DNA from 3 places in the Arthrobacter sp. LFS091 genome. Region 1 is predicted to be linked to each of the others. Evidence: riboswitches for the same ligand, from Rfam matches in the RefSeq annotation. Region 1 holds a riboswitch; each other region holds the start of a gene.
The links. A riboswitch is a leader RNA that binds a small molecule or an ion and turns the genes downstream of it on or off. The one in region 1 is predicted to bind S-adenosylmethionine.
Positions count from the first base shown of each region.

Region 2: linked by a shared signal. The riboswitch ahead of metX (homoserine O-acetyltransferase MetX) and the one ahead of ACNQOP_RS11020 (aminotransferase class V-fold PLP-dependent enzyme) in region 1 are both predicted to bind S-adenosylmethionine.
Region 3: linked by a shared signal. The riboswitch ahead of ACNQOP_RS13465 (DUF1737 domain-containing protein) and the one ahead of ACNQOP_RS11020 (aminotransferase class V-fold PLP-dependent enzyme) in region 1 are both predicted to bind S-adenosylmethionine.

Region 1 covers NZ_JBFPFP010000005.1:169,957-173,204, reverse strand. Annotated here, with positions in the region: gene ACNQOP_RS11030 (ribosome small subunit-dependent GTPase A) at 1-647, shown strand, start outside; gene hisN (histidinol-phosphatase) at 702-1,514, shown strand; SAM riboswitch class IV at 1,698-1,811, shown strand; gene ACNQOP_RS11020 (aminotransferase class V-fold PLP-dependent enzyme) at 1,845-3,248, shown strand, end outside.
Region 2 covers NZ_JBFPFP010000004.1:177,279-180,526, reverse strand. Annotated here, with positions in the region: gene ACNQOP_RS09090 (bifunctional o-acetylhomoserine/o-acetylserine sulfhydrylase) at 82-1,422, shown strand; SAM riboswitch class IV at 1,596-1,712, shown strand; gene metX (homoserine O-acetyltransferase MetX) at 1,727-2,854, shown strand; gene ACNQOP_RS09080 (winged helix DNA-binding domain-containing protein) at 2,886-3,248, opposite strand, start outside.
Region 3 covers NZ_JBFPFP010000006.1:292,544-295,791, forward strand. Annotated here, with positions in the region: gene ACNQOP_RS13460 (NtaA/DmoA family FMN-dependent monooxygenase) at 1-1,100, opposite strand, end outside; SAM riboswitch class IV at 1,266-1,379, shown strand; gene ACNQOP_RS13465 (DUF1737 domain-containing protein) at 1,393-1,656, shown strand; gene ACNQOP_RS13470 (rhodanese-like domain-containing protein) at 1,653-2,063, shown strand; gene ACNQOP_RS13475 (O-succinylhomoserine sulfhydrylase) at 2,064-3,248, shown strand, end outside.

The DNA.
Region 1 (3,248 bases):
AGCCGCTGCTGCTCATCACCAAGGCGGACGTCAAGGACCCGGCGGAACTGCTGGCGAACTACCTCAGCCTGGACTTCCCCGTAATCATCAGCCGGACCGCCGATTCAGGGGCCGGCGGCATTGACGCGCGTTCCGACGACGGCCTGTCCGCCCGCCTCGACCGGTATGCCGTCGCGCAGCTCCGCTCCCACCTCGGCGGAAAAGTAACTGTCATGCTCGGCCACTCCGGTGTGGGCAAGTCCACCATGGTCAACGCCCTGACGGGAGCCGAACGCGCCACTGGCGGCGTAAACGCGGTGACGGGCCGCGGCAGGCACACCTCCTCGTCGGCCCTCGCCCTTAAACTCGATGACGCCCCCACGGGAAGCTGGATCATCGATACTCCCGGCATCCGCTCCTTCGGTTTGGCCCATGTGGACCCGGACCGGATCCTGCGCTCCTTCCCCGACTTGGAGCCCGGCACGGATGGCTGCGAACGCGGCTGCAAACACGACGCAACCGCCATCAATTGCGGACTGGATGCGTGGGTCAACGAAGGCCATGCCGGACCGTCAGGCGTCGCCCGCCTTGCCTCACTGCGTCGCTTGCTTGGGGCTGATCCCCGGCTCGAAGCGAAAGAGGCCAAGGAATTGGGCACGGTCAACTGATCGTGGCGGCTTCACGTCCCCACTGCGGCCAGTGATTCAGGATAGTTTGGTGGCATGACCCATCCCGTTTCCACCTACAACGATGACTTGCGTCTCGCCCACGTCCTCGCAGACTCAGTAGATGCCCAGACCATGGATCGCTTCAAAGCGCTGGACCTGCAGATCGAAACCAAGCCGGACCTCACACCCGTCACAGATGCGGATAAGGCCGCGGAGGAAGCGATTCGCGGCCAGCTGTCCCGTTCCCGCCCCCGCGACGCCGTCTTGGGCGAGGAATTCGGCAGCAGCGGACACGGCTCGCGTCGTTGGATCATCGATCCCATCGATGGCACCAAGAATTTTGTTCGCGGTGTTCCCGTATGGGCAACGTTGATTGCGCTGGTCGATGAAGGCGAACCGGTTGTTGGCGTAGTGAGCGCCCCGGCTCTGGGCAAGCGGTGGTGGGCAGCCAAAGACATGGGCGCTTACATGGGCCGTTCGCTCGCCTCCGCCACACGCCTGAAGGTTTCCAACGTCTCCCGGTTGGCGGACGCGTCGATGTCGTACTCGAGCCTTTCCGGCTGGAAGGAACGCGGCAACCTCGACGAATTCATGGGACTCACAGAGGACATCTGGCGTACTCGCGCCTACGGGGATTTCTGGTCCTATTGCCTGGTCGCCGAAGGCGCCGTGGATATCGCCTGCGAACCTGAGCTGAATCTCTACGACATGGCTGCCTTGGTGCCCATCGTCACGGAAGCCGGCGGACGCTTCACGTCACTGGAGGGCGAAGACGGACCGTTCGGCGGTAACGCGTTGGCCACCAACTCGATATTGCATTCGGAGGTCCTCAAGCGCCTCAACCCTGGGCTGGACGACCTCCTCTAGCTCCGGTTGCGGAACGGCCCGCATCGAACCATCACGAAATTTTCGACGGCGGATGACCCCTTTTGGGGCCGTCCGCCGTTTTATCTTCGCCCAATGACGACTTTTTCGTTCCACGTAACAATGCGCTTAACAATGTCCACCGGCTTTGGAGTGGCTGATGGGTATGCCCTAACCTTTTTTACAGGTCACGAGTGCCAGCGCTAAACCCCGGTTTGCTGGCCGGCAACCCTCCATTCGCGGTGGGGTGCCCCGGGTGACGACCCGGCCGGTCCGGAACGGATACGGCAAGCGCGGATCCCCCATGCGGGGGTCCCTCTTAAGTGAGGTCCCATGAGCACCGTTACGTTCAACGCCAACACCATTCCGTCGTTTGCTGAGGCAAGCGCAGTGCCGGTTGCTGCTGCACGTCCGCTGGCCGCTGTCACGGGCGCGGAGTTGCAGGCGCCCCTGATCCAAGGCGGCCATGTCCGTTATGCCAACCTCGACTACGGCGCATCGGCACCTGCCCTGACCATCGTCTCGGCGCACCTCAACGAGGTTTTGCCTTACTACGCCAGCGTTCACCGCGGTGCGGGTTTTGCTTCGCAGATCAGCACCTCTGTCTACGAAAATTCCCGGAACATCGTGCGTGAATTCGTGGGCGGCCGGGCTGATGACTCCGTGATTTTCACCCGCAACACCACTGACTCCCTGAACTTGCTGGCCGGATGCCTCCCCGTGGTTGATGGCCAGGTCGCTGGCGAGGTCCTGTACCTGGACATCGAACACCACGCCAACCTGCTGCCTTGGCAGGGTGTGCCCCACCGAAGCGTCGTTGCAGCACCAACCCTGGCCGCAACGTTGGATAAACTCCGCGATGAACTCGCCCAAGGCGGCGTGAGCCTGCTGGCGGTCACAGGCGCTTCGAACGTCACCGGTGAAATCCTCCCCATCGCCGAACTGGCTTCCCTTGCCCACGGGTTCGGCGCACGGATCGTGGTGGACGCCGCCCAACTTGCACCCCACCGCCGCATCAACATCGCAGAAGCGGACATCGACTACCTGGTCTTCTCCGGCCACAAGCTCTACGCTCCGTTCGGCGCTGGAGTGGTGGTGGGGCGCCCTGACTGGCTCGACGCCGGCGTCCCCCACCTGGCTGGCGGCGGAGCCGTCCGTGAAGCCCGGTTGGATTCGGTCAGCTGGGCTACCGGCCCGGCCCGCCATGAGGGCGGTTCTCCCAACGTTCTGGGAGCGGCAACCCTGGCCCGCGCCACCCAGGTGTTGGCCGGCCTGGATGAGCAGGAATGGCATGACCATGAAGCGGCCATACGTTCCTATCTTGTTGAAGGCCTGGAAGCGATTGAGGGCGTCTCTGTCCACAAGATCTTCAGCGATTCCGTAGACACCATTGGTGTGGTCAACTTCTCCGTGGAAGGCTTCGACGCCGGTTTGGTCGCCGCCTACCTCGCGGCGGAACACGGTGTCGGCCTTCGGGATGGCCGGTTCTGCGCCCACCCGCTGCTCAAGCGCCTGGGACTGCCGTCAGGTTCGCTGCGGGCAAGCTTCGGCGTTGGCTCCCGGTTGGAGGACGCCACCAGGTTGCTGGCAGGCATCGAGGAACTCAAGCGCAACGGACTTGGCTGGGACTACGTAGTGGACGAAGGCCGCTGGGTACCCGCGAACGACCACCGCAGCTACCCTGAATGGGCACCCAATACTCCGGGCACGGCAGGCGCAGCGCCCTGCACTGTGGAC
Region 2 (3,248 bases), on a different contig from region 1:
GCGTCACAAAGCTGTCCAAGGCCCGCAGGGTGTTCCTAGACTGGCCCCAGTTCACACCACTCCATCAATTCCGTTGAAACCATGTGCCACGAACAGGAGAACTCCATGTCCCACGGATGGTCTTTCGAAACCCGCCAGATCCATGCAGGCCAAGAGCCCGACGCTGCCACCGGTGCTCGTTCGCTGCCGATCTACCAGACCACGTCCTTCGTGTTCCCCAGCGCCGAAAGCGCAGCCAACCGCTTCGCACTGGCCGAGCTCGCGCCGATCTACACCCGCATCGGAAACCCCACCCAGGATGCCGTTGAACAGCGGATCGCCAGCCTTGAAGGGGGCCTCGGCGCGCTCCTGCTCAGCTCCGGACAAGCGGCGGAGACCTTCGCCATCCTGAACATCGCCGAGGCAGGTGACCACGTTGTGGCCAGCCCCAGCCTCTACGGCGGGACCTACAACCTGCTCGCGCATACCCTGAAGAAGTTCGGTATTTCGGTTACCTTCGTCGCAGACCCGGACAACCTGGACCAGTGGCGTGACGCCGTGCAGCCGAACACCAAACTCTTCTTCGGCGAAGTGGTGTCCAATCCGCGCCAGGACGTCCTGGACATCGAAGGTATCGCAGGGGTCGCGCACCAGGCCGGGGTGCCGCTCATTGTCGACAACACCCTGTCCACTCCCTACCTGATCCGTCCCATCGAATGGGGCGCCGACATCGTGGTGCACTCCGCCACCAAATACCTCGGCGGACACGGCTCGGCAATTGCCGGCGTGATCGTGGATTCGGGGAACTTCGACTTCGGCAAGGACCCCGAGCGGTTCCCGGGCTTCAACACCCCCGATCCCAGCTACAACGGCCTGGTCTATGCCCGCGACCTCGGCAAGGACGGGGCGCTCGGCGCAAACCTCTCCTACATCCTCAAGGCCCGCGTCCAGTTGCTCCGGGACCTGGGCTCCGCCGTCGCGCCATTCAATGCCTTCCTGATCGCCCAGGGGCTGGAAACCTTGAGCCTTCGCGTGGAACGCCACGTCGCCAACGCCACCAAAGTGGCGGAGTGGCTTGAAGCGCACGACGACGTCGAATCGGTCGCCTACGCGGGTCTGCCGTCCAGCCCGTGGTACCAGCGCGGCAAGAAGTATGGCCCCAACGGCACCGGCGCCATCGTCGCGTTCAACATCAAGGGCGGCGTCGAAGCCGGCAAGCGCTTCGTGGACGGGCTGGAGCTTCACTCACACGTGGCAAACATCGGCGATGTGCGTTCGCTGGTCATCCACCCGGCCTCCACCACGCACAGCCAGTTGACCGCAGAGCAGCAGGAGATCGCCGGCGTCAAACCAGGCCTGGTGCGCCTGTCTGTTGGCATCGAGCACGTGGACGACATCATCGCCGACCTCGAAGCAGGCTTCAGGGCGGCCAAGGGAGCTTAGTGGCCCGCCTGATCCAGTAACGAACACCTTCTGTGCAGCGCCGCCCCGCGCCGTCGAATATTCGAAGGGCGGCGCTCCACAGCGCCCATTCGCGAACGATGTGACCCGAAACCGTCACAGTGTTGTCACATTCTTCGCCAGAGTGGCCCGGTTTTTCCTACACTCTTTCTATAGGTCACGAGTGCCAGCATGTAGCCCCGGCTTGCTGGCCGGCAACCCTCCTCCGCGGTGGGGTGCCCCGGGTGAAGACCTGGCCCGTTCGCGCGCAAGGCGACGGGCAAGCGCGAGGATAGGTGTCAAAGGAATGACCATCACTGCAACAGCCATACCCACAGCCGAAGAAGCGGACGGCACGGTTAAGTACGCCAGCATCGGTTCGCTCGAGCTCGAGGCCGGTGGTTTCCTTCCGGACGTTGTCCTGGCCTATGAAACGTGGGGCCGGCTCAATGCGGATGCCTCCAATGCCGTGCTCATCGAGCATGCGCTCACGGGCAGCACGCATGTGGCTCGCGGAGCAACCGACGAGGAAGGATGGTGGGAACAACTCGTCGGACCTGGCGCCACCATCGATACCACCAAGTACTTCGTGGTCTCCATCAACATCGTGGGCGGCTGTTATGGAAGCACGGGCCCGTCCTCCGAAGCGCCGGACGGCCAGCCCTGGGGATCCCGGTTCCCCCTGATCACGCTGCGCGACAGCACGGAGGCTGAAGCGCGACTCGCGGACACCTTGGGGATCAAGGCCTGGCATGCCGTACTGGGCGGATCCATGGGAGGTGCCAGGGCCCTGGAATGGGCCGTGACATTTCCCGAACGGGTTGAACGGTGCGCTGTGATCTCGGTCGGCGCCTACAGCACGGCCGAGCAGATTGCGTTCGCGCAGGCCCAGACCCTTGCCATCCGGCAGGACCCGAACTTCAACAACGGCGACTACTACGGCGGCCCAGCCCCCGAAGAGGGCCTGGCGTTGGCACGCCGGATTGCGCACATCACCTACCGCTCGGCCCTGGAACTGGATTACCGGTTTGGACGTCAGCCGCAGCCCCAGGAAACGCCGCTTGCTGCCGCCGTCCTCGCGGAGCGGGGCCGATACCAGGTGGAGAGCTACCTGGACCACCAAGGGAACAAGCTTGTCCGCCGCTTTGACGCGAACAGCTACGTTGCCATCACCGAAGCCCTGATGTCCCACGACGTGACCAGGGGGCGTGGCTCACTCCAAGACGCACTGTCCCGGACCACTGCGCAGTTCTTCGTTGCGGCGGTGGACAGTGACAGGCTTTACTTCCCCGCACAATCGCGGGAATTGGCGGCCGGGCTTCCCGGGAACGTACCGGTCCACGTCATCGAAGCCCCCATTGGCCACGACGGCTTCCTGACCGAAATCGGCCAACTGTCCGCGCAACTCCACCAGGCCTTCTTTTCCCAGTCCTAAAGCAGTGACTTCCCAGCTTAGCCTTGACGTCTCATGCCCTTTTGGTCGGGAGGCCCAGGAAACTTCCATAGCGGGCCACCTCGGCGTCCAGTGCGATGTCTTCATCCGGCGTCGTGGGCCGGTCCATCCTGATGTCGAGTTCGCAGACGCCGTTGATGAATCCGTGCCGCCACCACCCTGCCAATCGTCCGTCCACCAGCACAACGTGCAGGGGGCTGTTGTCCGTGGAAAGGTACGGTGCCGTTCCGCCGAGGTAATGCCGTGACTGGGAGTACCCCATCACGTACTCGTCATAGCACTGGATGAGGTCAACGCGTGGGAGTGCCGCCTCGTGGGGCGGCCCGGAAAGCCCCTCGACTTCTTCGGAGGCGAGGTGAAATTCCAGCCCATCGAA
Region 3 (3,248 bases), on a different contig from region 1:
CGGGCCTGCAGGATCTGGCGAAGCGTGGAACCTGGCGGCGCTGCTTTGGCGAAGTGCTCCAAGGTGCCCTGGTTGCTGTTGGTAGTCAGCTCGGGCAACGGGGCATCGAGGTCGAACTGCTTGAAGTCGATGACAGAAAGGTAGGAGATGGAGTTGAGCTGGCTGTCGATGTCCCGTTGGGTGAGCTCACGCCGCTGGGCACGCAGCTCCTCAGCTTCCGCAGCCGAACCGACCACCGTGGGCTTGAGGACAAACAGGACCTTCACGTCATCGGGGTTCCTGCCGGCCTTCGCAGCCTCGGCACGGATGGAGTCCCGGTATGCCTTCATCCCGTCTGCGCCTCGTGCCAAGGCGATCGCTACATCGGCATGCCCGCCAGCGAAGGCCTTGCCGCGGGGTGAAGCCCCGGCCTGAACCAACACGGGCTCCTCCGGCAGGGGCGCCGTGTTCAGCGGGCCCCGGACCTTGAAGAAGTCGCCTTCATGGTTGATCGGGTGAACCTTGGTGTGGTCTGCGAATACCCCGGCGGAAACGTCCTCAAGCACGGCGCCTGGTTCCCAACTCCGCCAAAGCCGCCTCACGACGTCGACGAATTCCTCCGCTTTCTCATACCGCAGGTCGTGTTCAATCTGCTGGTCCAGCCCGTAGTTCTGCGCGGCGAGGTCGCTGCCGGAAGTCACCACGTTCCAGCCAAGCTGCCCCTCTGAGAAGTGCTGCAAGGTGGCCAGCAGCCGGGCGGCAGTGAAGGGCGGGTAGAAGGAAGCGCTGACCGTGGGCACGATCCCGAGGTGCTCTGTCGCGGAGAGCAGGTAGGGAACCAATGCGAGGGGGTCGTGCTTGGGCGCGAAGGATGCGTGCGCCAAGGACACCTCGGCCGTACCGCCATATGTATCTGGAACGGTAAGTGAGTCCTCGATGATGAACAGGTCGAGCCCGGATCGCTCAAAGGCGCGCACGGCCTCTTGGTACAGGGCCGGCTTCTTCCAGTCATAGCCCAGCCCGTAGCCGGGCGTCCCCCAACCCTGAACTCCGAATCCGTGGCCCACGAACCATCCAAAATGCAGCATGGGCTTGAGTGTAGGACTGCTCTGTTCGTTCACCGCGACCTGGTTTCTTGCGAAGTTACAGGGGGACGTACTGCGTCAATTATGCTCCCGGGACGTCATAAATGGGCCTTGCCACAGCACCCTCCGGTTACGCAACATGACGGCGGGCAAACCCCCGCCACATGCAGCCCAGGCGCCCTGAATGCTACGTTTTTCTTGAGTAATGAGTACCAGCGCGAAGCCCTGACTTGCTGGTCGGCAACCCTCTCTCCGGCGGGGTGCCTCAGGTGACTACTCGGCGTATCGGACAAATTCGAACTGCAAGCGTGACTGAGGAGCACCAGCAATGCCTGAACCCACTGAAGAAAAACTCTCCTACCGCCTGATCACAGGCCCGGACACCCGCGATTTCTGCGAGCGGATCAGCTCCGCACTCGCCGAGGGCTATGTGCTCCATGGCAGCCCGGCAGCCACCTTTAACGGCACGGACGTCATCGTCGCCCAGGCAATCGTGCTTCCCGCAGCGATCGCCCACGCAGACGCCGCCGTGGCCGACGCCGTCGACCAGCTTGAAAATGACGACGACGAAGCGTTCGAGGGCCACGCATGAGCTACGCAGGCGACCTGACCCCGCAGGACGCGTGGGCCAAACTTGAGGCAGGTGCCATCCTGGTGGATGTCCGTACCGAGGGCGAATGGGCCCACATCGGTATCCCGGACACCAAAGCCACGGACAACGATCCCCTGTTCATCCAGTGGAACCTCGCCGGCGGCATCCCCAACTCCCGCTTCATTGAGGACCTGCGGCAGCAAGCGCCCGAAGACGACGGCGTGGAGCTCGTCTTCCTGTGCCGCTCCGGCCAGCGTTCAATCGCAGCAGCCATCGCCGCAACCCAGGCAGGCTTCACCGCGTACAACGTCCTTGAGGGCTTTGAAGGCGAACCTGACCGCTATGGCGAGCGCACTGTAAATGGCTGGAAAAACCGTGGCCTACCAACGAACCTGGGGACCGACTAAGTGACTTTCAATCCCGACGCCGCTGGCTGGAATCCTGATACCCAGGCCGTCCGTGGCGGTCTTGACCGCACCAACTTCCAGGAAACGTCCGAGGCCGTCTTCCTGAACTCCGGCTTCGTCTACGAATCGGCTGCCGCTGCCGAACGTGCCTTCACCGGTGAGGACGAACGATTCGTCTACTCCCGTTACGGTAACCCCTCCGTGGCCACCTTCCAGGAACGGCTCCGCCTGCTGGAAGGCACCGAGGCTTGCTTTGCGACGGCGTCCGGCATGTCTGCGGTATTCACCGCCTTGGGTGCCCTGCTGGCTGCCGGGGACCGCGTAGTCGCCGCCCGCTCCCTGTTCGGGTCCTGCTTCGTGATCCTCAACGAAATCCTTCCGCGCTGGGGCGTGGAGACAGTATTCGTTGACGGACCCGACCTGGACCAGTGGCGTGAAGCCTTGTCCAAGCCCACCACGGCCGTGTTTTTCGAATCTCCGTCCAACCCCATGCAGGAGATCGTCGACATCGCGGCGGTCAGCGAGCTGGCGCATGCCGCCGGCGCGACCGTCGTCGTCGACAATGTCTTTGCCACTCCACTGCTGCAGCGCTGTGGTGAGCTGGGCGCCGACGTGATCGTGTATTCCGGCACCAAGCACATCGACGGCCAGGGCCGCGTTCTTGGCGGCGCCATCCTGGGCACCAAGGAGTTCATCGACGGCCCGGTCAAGCAGCTCATGCGGCACACCGGACCTTCGCTGTCCGCGTTCAACGCCTGGGTGCTGACCAAGGGGTTGGAGACCATGGGACTGCGCGTGAGCCACAGCTCAGCGTCCGCTTTGAAGATCGCGGAATGGCTCGAACAGCAGCCCGCCATCAGCTGGGTCAAGTACCCGCTGTTGAAATCGCACCCGCAATACGAGCTCGCAGCGAAGCAGATGAAGGCCGGCGGAACAGTGCTGACTTTCGAGTTGTCCCCGTCGTCAGGACGTTCCGCGAAGGAGGCCGCCTTCGCTTTGCTGGACGGCCTGGGAGTCATCGACATCTCCAACAACCTGGGCGACTCCAAGTCCCTCATCACCCACCCGGCCACGACGACCCACCGGGCCATGGGCCCGGAGGGCCGCGCAGCAATTGGGCTGAGCGATGGCGTGGTTCGCTTGTCCGTGGGCCTGGAAGACGTGGACGACCTCATCCTGGATCTG